2 regions of the Providencia manganoxydans genome follow, and region 1 is predicted to be linked to the other one. Evidence: predicted binding sites of a transcription regulator. Region 1 holds the regulator's gene; the other holds the start of a gene.
The links. The regulator CRP, encoded in region 1, controls carbon source genes, mostly activating them, when cyclic AMP is high. The targets are predictions, from matches to a motif close to ATGTGANNNNNNTCACAT.
Positions count from the first base shown of each region.

Region 2: msrB (peptide-methionine (R)-S-oxide reductase MsrB) is a predicted target of CRP. The motif match lies at 2,659-2,676, and genes of this name have one in related genera.

Region 1 covers NZ_CP067099.1:441,542-449,707, reverse strand. The annotation lists gene murP (PTS N-acetylmuramic acid transporter subunit IIBC) at 1-460, shown strand, start outside; gene JI723_RS01960 (LysE family translocator) at 711-1,316, opposite strand; gene JI723_RS01955 (hydrolase) at 1,412-2,395, shown strand; gene JI723_RS01950 (YheU family protein) at 2,392-2,610, shown strand; gene JI723_RS01945 (phosphoribulokinase) at 2,670-3,536, shown strand; gene JI723_RS01940 (OsmC family protein) at 3,608-4,012, opposite strand; gene crp (cAMP-activated global transcriptional regulator CRP) at 4,434-5,066, shown strand; gene JI723_RS01930 (HlyD family secretion protein) at 5,264-8,166, shown strand, end outside.
Region 2 covers NZ_CP067099.1:2,159,583-2,167,748, reverse strand. The annotation lists gene JI723_RS09635 (colicin-like bacteriocin tRNase domain-containing protein) at 1-1,353, opposite strand, end outside; gene JI723_RS09630 (YeaC family protein) at 1,720-1,974, opposite strand; gene msrB (peptide-methionine (R)-S-oxide reductase MsrB) at 2,116-2,529, opposite strand; gene gapA (glyceraldehyde-3-phosphate dehydrogenase) at 2,885-3,880, shown strand; gene JI723_RS09615 (D-hexose-6-phosphate mutarotase) at 4,042-4,923, shown strand; gene JI723_RS09610 (MipA/OmpV family protein) at 4,988-5,740, opposite strand; gene alr (alanine racemase) at 5,878-6,948, opposite strand; gene JI723_RS09600 (D-amino acid dehydrogenase) at 6,981-8,166, opposite strand, start outside.

The sequences.
Region 1 (8,166 bases):
CTATTTTGCACTGGTTGATGCGCAGGGTTTCAACTCTCTATTCCCTATCTTAGCAATGGCGGGTGCTGGCCAAGTGGGAGCTGCATTAGCGCTATATGCGAAAGCAAAGAAAGACTCCATTTTACGTAACCAAATTCGCGGAGCCATTATTCCAGGTTTTCTTGGGATTGGTGAGCCGCTGATTTATGGTGTAACGTTACCTCGTGTAAAACCGTTTGTAACCGCATGTTTAGGCGGGGCAGCAGGTGGTTTCTTTATCGGTTTGATTGCTTGGATGGGGCTACCTGTTGGCCTTAACACAGTGTTCGGCCCATCAGGCTTAGTCGCTATTCCACTGATGACCTCTGCCCAAGGTGTATTTGCAGGTATGGCCGTGTATGTCGGTGGTATTGCAGTCGCTTATGTTTGTGGATTTATTTTTACCTATTTCTTTGGCAGCAAAAATATCGATTTAGATTAAGAATGAATCTTTCTAAAAGGGAAGCATGCATTGTTTCCCTTTTATACTGCTAACAAACGTATTTTGTGTGATAGCAGTAACTAAGAATTTGAAATAAACAAGGAAAATCAACGTATTGATTTTCGGCTGATAACACGAGGCGGGGAAAACCACGCTTTTATCCCGCCTCGTCAACAACCTCAAAGGGAAACTGCATGCTTCCCTTTATTTAATCATTACAACGCTGCGACTTGAAATATGGCAAATACATTTATTCAAACCAAATCAGTGGCACACACATCGCAGTCAACAGCCCCATCACTAAATTAAAAATAAACCACGCATGACGGCCCCGTAAAAAATAGCCAATTAATGACCCACCAGCCATCCAAATCAATCCAGCTATTAAATTAACTGTCACTACAGCAATACTCATCACGATAATAGACTGGGCAAATAGATCTCCGGGTAAACTATAACTTCCAACAGCCCCCAATCCCATTAACCATGCTTTTGGATTTAAAAATTGTAACAAACCACCTTGATACCACTTTATATTTTTCGCAGCAGCACTTTCTGTTTTCAATGGCTCATAATTTGCGGTTGCTGTTTTCCATGCTAACCACAGTAAATAGAGGCTACCAGCCACTTTCATAGCAATGTGCAATGCGGGATATAGCAATAAAAGCGCAGCAACGCCAAACGCAGATAAGTAAAGTATTGACTGCATCCCAAGCATTATCCCCAGTAATAAGGGGATACTGCGTCGGAAACCATAATTTGCGGTACTGGAGGTCAATAACATATTATTAGGGCCAGGTGTAACTGCTGCAATGAATAGAAACGTAAAAAGAGAAAAAACTAGCCCCAGACTCATTTATAATCTATCCCCCAAAATTAGCGCACTTGCATCACAAAAAAATAACAGTATGTTATGTGACCCACAAGGGTATTAAGAAATTAAATAAGGCTATGTCAGAAAACTTTCGCCCCATTAATTGGGCTAAAAATCCACATCTTCAAACGTTATTGCCAAGAATTTTTCGGCGGACCCCGAAAATTAAACCCATTTGGCAACGGCTTGAGTTACCTGATGGTGACTTTATTGACCTTGCTTGGAGCGAACCTCCTGAGCAGGCTTGTCATAAGCCGCGTTTAGTCATTTTTCATGGCTTAGAAGGTAATTTTAAAAGCCCCTACGCTCATGGCATGCTTGAAAGTGCCCAAAACCAAGGTTGGTTAGGGGTCGTCATGCACTTTCGTGGTTGTAGCGGTGAGCCCAATCGTCAAAAACGTATCTATCACTCGGGTGAAACCAGTGATGCACGTTACTTCTTGCATTGGTTAAAACAAACTTGGGGGGATGTGCCAACTGGCGCGGTGGGCTATTCTCTCGGTGGTAATATGCTTGCCTGCTATTTAGCTGAAAGTGGTGAAAATGCAGATATCGATGCAGGTGTCGTGGTATCAGCTCCATTAATGTTAGAGCCATGCTCTATACGAATGGAAAAAGGGTTCTCGCAGTTTTATCAACGTTATTTGCTTAATGGTTTAAAGCGTAATGCTACCCGTAAGCTGGTGCGCTACCCTGGTTCATTACCTCTTAATTTGTTGCAATTAAAACAACTAAAACGGATCCGTGAGTTTGATGATGTGATCACAGCAAGGATCCATGGTTTCGAAGATGCTACAGACTATTATCAAAAGTGTAGTGCTCTTCCTCGATTACCACGCATTACTAAGCCTACCCTGATTATTCACGCTAAAGATGACCCTTTTATGGCGCCAGAAGTTGTTCCTGATTTAGCGCATTTACCTGCCAATATTGAATATCAAATGACAGAACATGGGGGGCATGTCGGTTTCGTTAGTGGCACATTGAGAAAACCAGAAATGTGGTTAGAAAAACGTATTCCGCAGTGGTTAGCGTCTTATTTAGGCAATACAAAATCATGATTATCCCTTGGAAAGATTTAGATCCAGATACATTGGAAAACCTAATCGAGTCCTATGTATTACGTGAAGGAACCGATTATGGGGAACACGAAAAGTCATTACAGCAAAAAGTTGATGATGTGAAACGCCAATTGGCATCCGGAGAGATTGTGCTAGTCTGGTCAGAGTTGCATGAATCTGTTAATTTTATGCCTAACAGTCAGTTTCGCCCGTAACCCCGTTTCGCTCATGGCTCGGTTTAGCATGGACGCAAGCGCAACACAGGGAGTCCATGATGTCCAAAAAACATCCAATTATTGCAATCACTGGGTCTAGTGGTGCAGGAACCACTTCGACCAGCCAAGCATTTCGTAAAATATTCCATCAATTAAATATCCAACCTGCAACTTTAGAAGGTGATAGTTTTCATCGTTATACTCGCCCTGAAATGGATATGGCAATTAGAAAAGCCAGAGAACAAGGCCGCCATATCAGCTATTTCGGCCCTGAAGCAAATGACTTCTCCCTGTTAGAGCAGACGCTTTTAGAATACAGCCAACAGGGTAGTGGTAAATCACGTAAATACCTTCATACCTACGATGAAGCTGTTCCCTATGGCTTACAGCCGGGTACCTTTACGCCATGGGAACCCCTACCACCTAATAGTGATATTTTATTCTATGAAGGGTTACATGGCGGTGTTGTCACACCTGAAAACAATGTTGCTCGCCATGTTGATTTACTGGTTGGGGTTGTGCCTATCGTTAACCTTGAATGGATCCAGAAGCTGATCCGAGACACCACAGAACGAGGGCATTCACGAGAAGCAGTGATGGACTCGGTAGTTCGCTCAATGGGTGATTATATTAATTATATAACCCCACAATTCTCACGAACTCATATTAATTTCCAACGTGTACCAACCGTAGATACCTCAAACCCTTTCTCTGCTAAAGCGATACCATCACAAGATGAAAGTTTTATTGTTATCCGTTTTAGAGGGCTCGAACAAATTGATTTTCCTTATTTACTTTCCATGTTAAGCGGTTCATTTATTTCAGCTATGAATACTATTGTTGTGCCGGGAGGGAAATTAGGGTTAGCAATGGAGTTAATCATGACCCCTATTGTTGAGAAGTTAATTAAACAAAAACACGATTAATAGTTAATACATGATGCTTATTTTAAATTAATAAGCATCATAATTAAAAAAATAATATATATAATAAAAAATTATTGAGTTTTAATTTCAAAACTATGAGTAACTTTCACAGCTTTTTCTAACATCAAAGATACCGAGCAATATTTCTCAGCCGAAAGTTGAACTGCACGTTCAACCACTTTTTCCGTTAAATCAGTGCCTGTTACAATAAAATGCAAATTAATATGAGTGAAATAACGAGGAGCCTCATCACGACGCTGTGAGGTTAATTTAACTTCACAACCACTAACGTTATTACGGCCTTTTTGTAAAATAGATACCACATCCACTGAGCTGCATCCACCTACTGCCATCAATACCATTTCCATTGGGCTAGGTGCTTTATCACCTGAATTACCATCCATCATTACTTGATGACCAGAGGCGGACTCACCTAAAAAAGAAAGTCCTTCAACCCACTTAACTCTCGCTTCCATTATTTATTCCCCTAGAAAAAATTTGTATAAAAGATAACATTGTTACATAAATGCTTTCAATCGAATCGACACTTTAAGTAGCTGAAGCGATAAAGCCGAGACTTTCTAGGTTTATTATGTTACAAACAAACTATCACCTGATAGGAGCAAGATCAAAACTCAGGGTTTCAATTGATTATACACTCTAAATGATTCGAGATGCAGCTAGGCAATAAGTGAACAAATCGCGAAGAGCATAGAAAACTATGTCGCTAGTGCAAGTAAACGTAATCAACAACGCGGCAACTTGAAGCATGATGAGTATATTATAGTACTGGTATTAACTTACATTATGGTTAATATGCTAAGATAGTGACTTTAAAAACCAGCTTTCTGGTTATGGTTGACCGGAGGCTGTATTAACATACAGAGGATAACGCTAATGGTTCTCGGCAAGCCACAAACAGACCCTACTCTTGAATGGTTTTTGTCACACTGCCATATTCATAAGTATCCATCCAAGAGCACACTGATCCATCAGGGTGAAAAAGCAGAGACTCTTTACTACATCGTTAAAGGTTCAGTGGCTGTTTTAATCAAAGATGAAGAAGGCAAAGAAATGATCCTCTCCTATTTAAATCAGGGAGATTTCATTGGTGAACTAGGGTTATTTGAAGAAGGGCAAGAACGTTCTGCCTGGGTAAGAGCAAAAAGCGCCTGTGAAGTCGCTGAAATTTCTTACAAAAAATTCCGTCAACTTATTCAGGTTAATCCTGACATTCTTATGCGTCTTTCTGCGCAAATGGCAAGCCGCCTACAAACCACATCAGAAAAAGTGGGTAACCTCGCATTCTTAGATGTGACAGGCCGTATTGCTCAAACACTACTTAATTTAGCAAAACAACCAGATGCAATGACCCATCCGGATGGTATGCAAATCAAAATTACACGCCAAGAAATTGGTCAAATTGTTGGCTGTTCGCGTGAAACTGTTGGCCGTATCTTGAAGATGCTAGAAGATCAAAACTTGATCTCTGCGCACGGCAAAACGATTGTCGTCTACGGAACTCGCTAACATTTAAAATAACCCTCTATCCTTGTGATGCAGGGTTATTTTTTGCCTCTAATTGTATCAATATCCTATCACTTTCTGTTGCAATCATTTTGCGATACTCGTTATCGTCTAGCCGCGTTTCTTTATATTTAAATAATTATCAGTCACATAATATTAAAAACAATCACTTAATTTATTGTTTAAGGAATTTTTAATTTATGGTCGAGCTCACGATAACAATTAATAAACCATCTTTCATCAATCAAAGAACACTTAATGATACTCTGAATGAAATGAACTTTGTTGAAATAGGGAAAATGGTAAATAACATTGTTTATAATATAAAAAACGTTGCCAATATCAATTTAACGATAAATATAAACTATAAAACAAAGAGTGCTAATGCTAAAAAATTAAGTTCGACTTCATCGACAACCAATACATTAATTAATAACGATAATAATTGTTCAGGCAAAATAGATAAAGTAACACAAATAGAACTTGCTTCTCCTATGACAAAAAATATCGCAACCCAAACAGAACAACGGATCGAGATACAGCATAACCCAGATGAGGTTGACGCAAATGATTTATTATCAAAACAAACTAAGCATACCTTACCCACTAAACATGATGAAAATCAAGGAAGTAAGAGTACTCTAAACGAAACGCCTAACACGAAAAAAAAAGCTAACCCCGTACAAGTTGGAAGAGTTCCGCCAGAAGCGACCTTAGGATCTGATACTTTATCTCAATCAGCGCCTTTGATGTTGCACACTCCTCCCGCTCTTCAGGAGGTTGAACAAAAGACTCACATAGCGCCTTTTTCTTCAAACAAAGAAAACAACACTGACCGAGCAAAACAGTCCATCGAGAAAAAACCGAGTCTAATTTCAAATAAAGCAAATAAAATGACTCTACCCATACTCGCTAATACTCAACAACGTGAAAAACAGAGTAATGACTTTATTTTAAATGATGATAGCTCACGAGCTGAACCTACAGCATCTTATAATGACAATCCAACATTGAGTCATGTAAAAGAAATAATTCAAAAGATTGAGCAAAACACCTCTTCCCAGCCCAAAGTGACTTCACAAATTAACAAAGGTGCTCCTGCTCAACAACAAATCGCCTCTCAAACAACCGAATCAACTCCAGCAATCACTAACGGAAGAACACTGACGTATGCAGAAGAAATTCAAACGTCCCTCTCTTCCTATTCCCCAAGCAGAACGGCAAGCCAGAGTGGAAAATTATCTGTGGTAGAGAAAACACCAGATAGTTCACTCATGCTTGTTCCAAAAAATGCTAGCCGACCCAGTACACTCGATAGAAACACACTACCATCGTTGGCGCTAAGTGAAGCACTTCGGAAACGATTATCGGATAACACTTTCAAGAGTCAGATGAAAAATTCGGCCTTAAATAAATCTCCCAACAAAGACCCAGTAGAGAATATGCAGGTAGGTGTAGATAAAGACGCCAAATTGCTCTCTTCAATATTTAATAATATTGAAGATTATCTCACCAGTGCTCATAATAAGGAAACTCGACATCGTTATATTATAAATATAGATAATTTTGAGGTTATTATCACAATATCTCCCAAAAACTTCTTAAATTCCCCTATTGAAGGCCAAGATATAACAGAATTATTAGCTCATTATATTAGTGGATTAGATAATCATAATGTCTATTTAAACGTATTACAGAGAAATCTTGATAATGACTCATTTAGTGATATGGATGGCCAAGATGATGATCTTGATTCAGTCAATAGTTTTTATATTGATGAAGAATTCTCAGATATGGAAGATATCCAAAGCTATTATGATGATCCCTTTGATGAAATAAGCTGGGATATCTTTACTGAAAAACAAAATCAAACACCCCTGAACGCTTTCACTAAGCAGACACAAACCGACAAACAAACACTTGATAATGCTTTGGAGCAGAAGGAAGCAGAGCTATCTACTCAAAAGCAGATCCAAAGAGATACTGAAAAACAACTGCAACAGACCAATGAAAACCTTAAAATGGCTCAAACGCTCCTTAACCAAAAACAATTGGAATTGGACGCTTTCACCAAACAAGTACAAACCCACAAACAAGCTTTTGATAACGCACAAGCCGCGCTGGAGCAGATGAAAATCCAGCTGCAAGCGAGCCAAGAAGCCCTTAAACTGGCCCAGCAACAGACCGAAAGCCAGAAAAAAGCGGCTCAAGTCCTCTTTGAACAAAAGCAAGCGGTACTGGCCACTTTCACCAAGCAGACACAAACCGAGTATTCCAAAGTTACCGAGGCGCAGCAATCCGCTGAAATACAGACAGAATCAAATAAAATAGGTAACCATTCTGGTTTTATCGATCCGTCTTTTTATGAAAAAAAATTTGAAAGAGATATAGAGAGTGATGATGCATTTTCTTCTGATGAAGAAAATGATTATGATTATAAGGATACTTCTGTTATATCAAATCTGGGTAAAGTTCAAAACCCAATTTCAATGAATAAAAACAACCTTTCCCAAAATCAAAATGATACACGTTTATCAATAGCACCTGTACAGCCAGAGAATTATATTGACATATCTGAAGAGATTAATAAATTGACGATATCAAAATCATATTGTCCATATGCAACTAAATATAATAATGATAATGACGACTATGATAATGGTTCACCTCAACTTGAAAAAAAAACCAGATTTCCTACCACCAACACAAATAGAAACGATTTCCCTGAGAAGAAAAAATCTGTTGTTCAAGAAAAAAGCTTATATCCATCTATGACAAAAACAAACCAATTGATAGAGAAAGCTAAATTATTGAGCAAAGACATTCCAAATAAAACAAACTATCAATTTAATAATATTAAAAAAAATCTATCAGAAATGATAGAACAATTATCAGAGGTAGAAGAATCAAAAATAATATCAGCACTTGACCTCGCTATAATAAATAAAACACGCTATTCGCCTAGTATTCTTCTTGCTCATTCATTAGCTACAAATAAAAAAACAGATAACTCAATAACACAAGATCGTGCTGTACAAACTGAGCCATTTACAGTGGCACAACAAAAAAATCCAGCTAAAATGACTCAAGGAATACAGACGGA
Region 2 (8,166 bases), 1.7 Mb from region 1:
TTCAGCATCATCAATAAGTTTTATTGAACGCAGAAAACGTTGGTGCAGCTCATCATACAGCTCAATCAGCTTATCACGTACAGCTAGCGCTACACGTCGTCCCCCTTCCGTGGGAGCTTCAATATTATTAACCTCTAAAACGTCTGCAACATAACGAGTAGCACCATGCTGCATTAAAAAAGCTAAATTTGTCGGCGAATCAATAATCGCATTGAGATGCAACAACACGCTGCCGTCACGATAACTTGAACCTAATCCACTGATCCAATCATCAAAACGAATTTCTAACGGATGTCGCTGTGGATCGGTAAAAGCTAACGCTTCGGAGGTATTCTGTAATGCCTGTAATTGTCGTTGACGTAACCCTAAATTAGCTCTTGCCGAAGAGAGCTGGCTTTGTGCTGCTGCCAGCTCTCGTTCTGCGGCTTCGATGGGATGAGTGTCTAAAAACTCCTCATCGCGCCTTTTGGCTTCTTCAACTTCGAGCGCTAGTTGCTGAGATGTATTTTGTTTAGAGATGGAAAGATAAATTGGCGCATGCTCATCACCAAAATCAACGATATGGTGGGTCGTTTGCGCTACAGGGCTAGGTAATAGTGAAACAGGCAACGCACTTTCAATAATAGCAGGGGAGCTGGCTAATCCTCTAGGTTCCCTCATATCAACATAGACTTGCAATGGTGGTTGATTAGGAACAGCAGCAACAGAATAAACGCTCGTACGGCGAGTTCTTGTCGCTTTAACGACAGAAACTTTACGGTCGGTTTTAGTCAATGCAGTGACTTTCTGTTCTGTTACTGGATCAATAACAGGCTCAGCAATGACCTTTGCTGTAACTTCCTGTAATTGAGCTATTGAACTAATTGGAGTATCCGTCACAAGGCTTGCAGGAAGCGCTGTCACACTATAGGTTTTGTCCTGCAAATTTTGTCTAGCAACAATATCGGCTAACTGTCGCTGATGTTCTGCAAAATAAGGGTCAATATTGTCTGGCGCAACGGGGGTGGGATAAATTGCAGAAATCGTAAATCCTACAGCTCGAGCAGCTATTGGTGCTGAATTAATCACCTTTGCAACCAATTGAGCTAATGGTGTAGGTGTAGAACGAACGGCACTTACTGTGACACCCCATGTTCCTTCCACTACAGCAATGGTGACAGGGAGTAGAATAAGTGGGTTAATAATGGCTTGTTTTTCAGGTGTTTGGCTAAAATTTACAGAACGTGAGTGAGAGCTGCCACGACTCCCCCCCGAATCCCCTCGCCCTTCTGGACCTGTTCCTCTTCCATTGTTGTCATCACTATCGGGGCTTGCTGATACGCTCATGCTGTCATGAGAATCATTATTTGCCATAAAATATCCTTATTTATTAGCAAGATTAAAAGGACTGTTTATCGAAACAGCCCTTTTATGCTATCTTTATGGCAAAACCTGATAAATAATATTAATTATCAATAACTAAGGAGTTTTATTAGATTAAATTACAGGTGAAATGAATATAAATTAAGCCAAACACAGAACTTAAAAATGCGTTTAGTACCCTATATTCTATTGGTGATTAAAAACCATTGGGGAAGCTATTTGTAAGAAAGGAAATAAATTAAACAAGCTAAAAATCGGTTATTTAAACCGAAGTATTAGAATGAAAGCAGGTTCTCGTTATGGAGTATTATTGATATGGCTCGCCTCTTATTAGCTTTAAGAGGCGAGCCAATGAAATTAATCTTGATTTTGCGGTTTCAATGTCGCCAATATATCACCTTGAAACATGGATTTGAGCTCCTGCTTACTTTTCATCGTAATTTGCCCATCCGTACCAATTGTCATATGTTCTGGTGAATGATTATTCCTTGATTGCCACAGCATCACCATTTGTAGGCTATGCTCTTTCTGCTCAGGCGTTAATGCGACCCCATCGGGCCATTTACCCAACTCAACAGCGGTCACTAAGCGCTGATAAATTTCAGGGGTCATTACAGATAACAATTGTTCTAATTGCTCAGGCGCTAATTCAACGCTCACATCATACTCCTTCAATTGATACAGCTAGCGATATCCTGAAAGCTGAATCGATATTGCTATTGTTATTTTAAACTGTCAGCTAGCGTCAGCACCCTATCCACGGGTCTTTTCACCCGTTTGCTCATCGATGAAGCTTAACGATGCTGAATTAATGCAGTAACGCTGCCCTGTAGGTTGCGGACCATCTGGAAAAACATGCCCTAAATGCGCATTACAGTTTTGACAGCGCACTTCAATCCGATGCATACCATGAGAAAAATCTTCGATATATTTAATCGCTTCTTCGCTGACTGGCTGATAAAAGCTTGGCCAGCCACATCCTGCATCAAATTTTGTCTCAGAAAGAAATAATGGCGTGCCACAACATAGGCATTCATACACACCATCTTTACGGTTATGCAATAACGTTCCTGTAAAAGGTCGTTCAGTGCCCGCTTGTTGAGTCACATATTGCTGAATATCATTTAGCTCCGATAAATCAATCGGTTGCTTATCTTTATCTGTCATATAAAACCCAAATACTGAAAGATTAAGTGGTATTAAACTAATAATACACCAATTTAACGCAACAAAAAATTAACAACGAAATCAGTAAATCTATTCTAAACTAATTAACAGCGTGCTTTGTATATGGATTTGTGACCGGTTTCACATATATCACTGATAGCAGGTTCCTTTATCTGTGCACAATCCCGATAATACGTGCGGATGTATTTGCCTCTAAAGTGGCTGACAAGTAAGCAATTAGTGCGACTAGATTTGATTTTTTTCAATAATTGACACGATTCCGCTTGACGGCTGGCAAGGTTTTGGTAACTTTAACTACAACTTAATTCACGAATAAATAGCTGGTGGAAATACTATGACTATCAAAGTAGGTATTAATGGTTTTGGTCGTATTGGCCGTATCGTTTTCCGTGCTGCACAAGAGCGTTCTGATATCGAAATCGTTGCTATCAACGACCTGCTCGATGCAGACTATATGGCTTACATGCTGAAATATGACTCTACTCACGGTCGTTTCAACGGTACTGTTGAAGTTAAAGATGGTCACCTAGTTGTAAATGGCAAAAAAATTCGCGTTACTGCAGAAAAAGATCCTGCAAACCTGAAGTGGAACGAAGTTGGTGTTGACGTTGTTGCTGAAGCAACCGGTATCTTCTTAACTGATGAGACTGCACGTAAACACATTCAAGCAGGTGCGAAGAAAGTTGTTCTTACTGGCCCATCTAAAGACGACACTCCAATGTTCGTTATGGGTGTTAACCATAAGAGCTATGCAGGTCAAGAAATCGTTTCTAACGCTTCTTGTACAACTAACTGCTTGGCACCTCTGGCTAAAGTTATCAATGACAAGTTTGGTATCGTTGAAGGTCTGATGACGACTGTTCACGCAACAACTGCAACACAAAAAACAGTTGATGGTCCTTCTCACAAAGACTGGCGTGGTGGTCGTGGTGCTGCTCAAAACATCATCCCATCATCAACTGGTGCTGCTAAAGCAGTAGGTAAAGTTATTCCTGAACTGAATGGCAAACTGACTGGTATGTCTTTCCGTGTTCCGACTCCTAACGTTTCAGTCGTTGACTTAACTGTTCGTATGGAAAAACCAGCAACTTACGCACAAATCTGTGATGCTATCAAAGAAGCAGCAGCAGGCGAGCTAAAAGGCGTTCTGGGTTACACTGAAGATGACGTTGTATCTACTGATTTCAACGGTGAAAAACTGACTTCAGTATTCGATGCTAAAGCAGGTATCGCACTGAACGACAACTTTGTAAAACTGGTTTCTTGGTATGACAACGAAACTGGCTACTCAAACAAAGTTCTTGACCTGATCGCTCACATCTCTAAATAAGAGCTGTTAACGTTTTAGGGTAACTAGAGCCGCCAAAATTGGCGGCTCTTTTGTTTATTTTCTCTTAAAATTTATCATTATACAGTTATGTATCATGACTGTTCCTACAACTTCTGCTAACCTATTTGTACCCACAGTTCCTTTATCACAGGCAAATCATTATGCATGATAAACTCTTTGCTCTACCGGTTATTAAGCAGCTTTCAGCCTATATCAGTCAACGCCAATTAGGTGAACTTCCTTTAATTCTCATATCCCATCCTAAAGTACGTGGGGCCGTGAGTCTTCAAGGAGCACAATTAATTGACTGGCAGCCTCATGGGCAAAAACCCTGCCTTTGGCTAAGTAGCGAAAGCGCCTTCAAAACAGGTACAGCAATTCGTGGGGGCATTCCCATTTGTTGGCCTTGGTTTGGTCCTGTCGCGAGCCCTAGCCATGGTTTTGCACGTATTTTGCCATGGCAATTTACTGCACATAATGAGCATGAAGATGGTGTGATCCTTACCTTTACCCTCACCGATACGGAATATACGCGCAAACTTTGGCCACATGAATTCACGCTAATATTACGCATGAAACTCGGAGAGACCTGTGAAATTGAATTAGAAAGCTATGGTGATTTTGAAACAACCGCAGCAATGCATACTTACCTTAATATTGGTGATATTCAAAAAACAACAGTATATGGCTTAGGTGGCCATTACTTCGACAAAGTCGCTGATCGTGAAGTTTATGAGGACAAACCACTAAAAATTAATGCTCAAACTGATCGAATTTATTCAGAGCCAGAAGAATACAGCTTGATCCGCGATGATAGCTGGTCACGAACCATAGAAATTCATCACTATCATAATTCAGATGTCGTGTGCTGGAATCCATGGGCTGAGTTAACATGCAGTATGCAAGATATGCCAAATAATGGTTATAGGCAGATGATATGCGTGGAAACTGCTCGGATCAATAAACCCATGAAAAGCGAGAATCAAAACCCAGCACGACTTTCGCTAGTCATGATGTCACGAGACAATAAACCTCAAGAGTAATACCTAAAGAAAACCCCAAAAGCAGTTCCACTTTTGGGGTTTTTTATCTATCTCTATTTAGCAATTAGAATGTATACGTTATACCACTCCACACAATCGCAGAAACAGATTTATTAACCATTGGGCTATCTTTAACTTCGCTTGGTAAACGGTCAACACGACCCATAGCGAACGCACTCCAATTATCAGTAAATCGATAATTACCTGATAATTCTACATATGGTGTCCAGCTATCCCCCGGACGATAACGCTCTAAACCGCTATTACGAGATTCTTTTGAAGAAACACCATACTCATAACGATTTTGATTTTTACTATCCCACTTGATACCTACCCCTGGTACTAATGACCACTTGTCACCATGGAAACCATATAGGTATGCAACTTCAGCACGTAAACCATTACTGATGCCTAAGATATCGCCAGAAGCAACGGTTCTGATAGTACCCCAGTCAGCCTTATGCTTATAAGTAAAACCGCCCATCACAGTATCACGACGGCGATCCAATTGACGCATGTCACGATCGTCATTATCTTTAGGTTTAAAAAATTGCGGATAATAATAAGCGTCAATTGACAACTGATCAGCTTGGTCATTCCATAAGTAATAGCCAGCTGCTAACGTATGAAAGTAAAAATTCTCACTGTCATAGTTAACAATCGGAACTGGCGTGACATAATCTTTCGATTTAATACCTTTATATGGCGTCGACTGTGCCAAAACAGAACCACCAACTGACCATGTGCCAGCAACCGCAGCGGAAGATATTAAACCTAGAGCAACAGCAAGTGATGTTAACTTAATTGTCTTAGACATATAAAACCTGAAATATTAAGAAATTGATCATTAAAGTGCATCATACATTGATGCGGACCTTAGCCAAAATACTAGCACAGCCGATCACATTTTTAGCTAAATTTATAGCCGTGTCTAATAATTGTTTAATGAATTATTCACTCTTCATATAAGACAGGTACTCTTTTCGCTAAAGCACACATCAATTCATAGCCAATCGTTCCTGCGGCTTGGGCAACATCATCAATAGGTAAATTTTTCCCCCATAATTCAACTTCATCACCAATACTGACCTCTTGGCATTCACTCACATCAATAGTTAACATATCCATTGAAACCGCACCTAATAATGCACATCGCTGGCCATTCAACCAAACAGGAGTACCCGTTGGGGCATGACGAGGGTAACCATCTGCATAACCACAAGCCACTGTCGCTATTTTCATTGGTTGTGACGCGGTAAATTTGCTGCCATAGCCAATCGATTCTCCCGCTGCAATATAATGCATACCAATAATTTGCGATCTGAGTGTCATGGTTGCCCGTAAATCTTTATCTGCGATATCTTGCCATTTGCCACTCGGTGATGCGCCATACAATATCACCCCTGAGCGTACCCAATCATAATGGGTTTTAGGATGCCACAATGTTGCACCTGAATTTGCAATACATACGGGATAATTATGATCAATAAACGGCTTAATCCGTTGATGTGGCAGGTCTGTACCTGTTGTCAGATCGGAATTGGCAAAATGGGTCATTAAAGTGACGCTGCTTACATTAGACATTGATGAGAGTCTTTTAACTGCATCAGCATACTTATCAGGTGAAAAACCTAAGCGATTCATTCCACTGTTTAATTTAGCGTACACTGAAATAGGTGCTGTAAACGTCGCATTTTCAATCGCATCCAATTGCCAATCACTATGAACCGAGGTGGTTAACTGGTATTGATCAACAACTTTTAGATCATCTTGCTGAAAAAATCCTTCTAACAACAGGATAGGCCCTGTCCACCCTTCTTCACGTAATAATATAGCTTCATGCAAATCAAGAATGGCAAACCCATCTGTTGACGATAATGCTTTCCATACATGTTTAATGCTGTGCCCATAAGCATCTGCTTTCATTACTGACCATATTTTAGACGCGCCTGCATGCCGACGGGTAACAGACAAATTATGCGTAAAATTTTGCAGGTGGATCACCGCACTAATTGGGCGTGGCATGTTTATTCCTTATTCTTCGTTATTTTAATTGCTCAACGTGCTGGTGATAACTGGCTACGAGGTGTTAATTTGGTATTAAAACCATCAATATATCTATGTACTGATAGGTCATCTGAAGATATGTCTGGAGTATTACCAGAGATCAGATCAGCCAATAACTTGCCAGAACCACATGCCATCGTCCAGCCTAATGTGCCATGCCCTGTGTTTAAATATAAATTTGTATATGCGGTAGACCCAACAATCGGGGTGCCATCAGGAGTCATAGGACGTAAACCGGTCCAAAATGTGGCTTGATCGATATCACCACCACCCTGATAAAGATCTTGCACGACCATTTTAAGGGTCTCACAGCGCTTTTTCAGTATATTTAGATTAAAGCCAACCACTTCAGCCATTCCACCAACTCGGATCCTATCATCAAACCGCGTCACTGCGATTTTATAAGTTTCATCAAGTATGGTTGAAGTTGGAGCCCTCTGAGCATCAATAATCGGCATAGTTAAAGAGTAACCTTTCAATGGGTAGACTGGGATCTTCACTAAATTAGCCAATAGCTCAGTCGAATATGACCCCATAGCAACCACATAGCGATCGGCTTGCATTATAACGCCATCACAACGAACACCACTGACCTTATTACCCTCAGTTAAAATTTGTTCAATATGGCTGCCGAATTGAAATTTAACCCCTGCGTTTTGCGCCAATTTTGCCAGTTTTTTAGTAAATTGTTGGCAATCCCCTGTTTCATCATTAGGCAAACGTAAGCCACCGGTTAATTTGTGCTTAACATACTCAAGTGCGGGTTCAGCCTTTGATAACTCATTCGCGGTTAATAATTCATAAGGAACACCTTCTTGCTTTAAAACAGCAATATCATTCGCTGCACTTTCAAACTGTTTTTCCGTTCTAAACAGTTGTAAGGTACCACCTTGGCGTCCTTCATAGCTGATACCGGTATCAGCACGCAGCTGCCTGATGCAATCACGGCTATATTCAGCAATACGTACCATACGACTTTTATTCATCGCATAATGTTGAATATCGCAGTTTTTGAGCATTTGCCACATCCAACGTAATTGGAATAAAGTCCCATCGGGCTTAATCGCTAAAGGTGCGTGCTTTTCGAACATCCATTTAACCGCTTTGAGGGGAATACCCGGTGCTCCCCATGGTGTTGCATAGCCAGGAGATATTTGCCCTGCATTACCGGCGCTG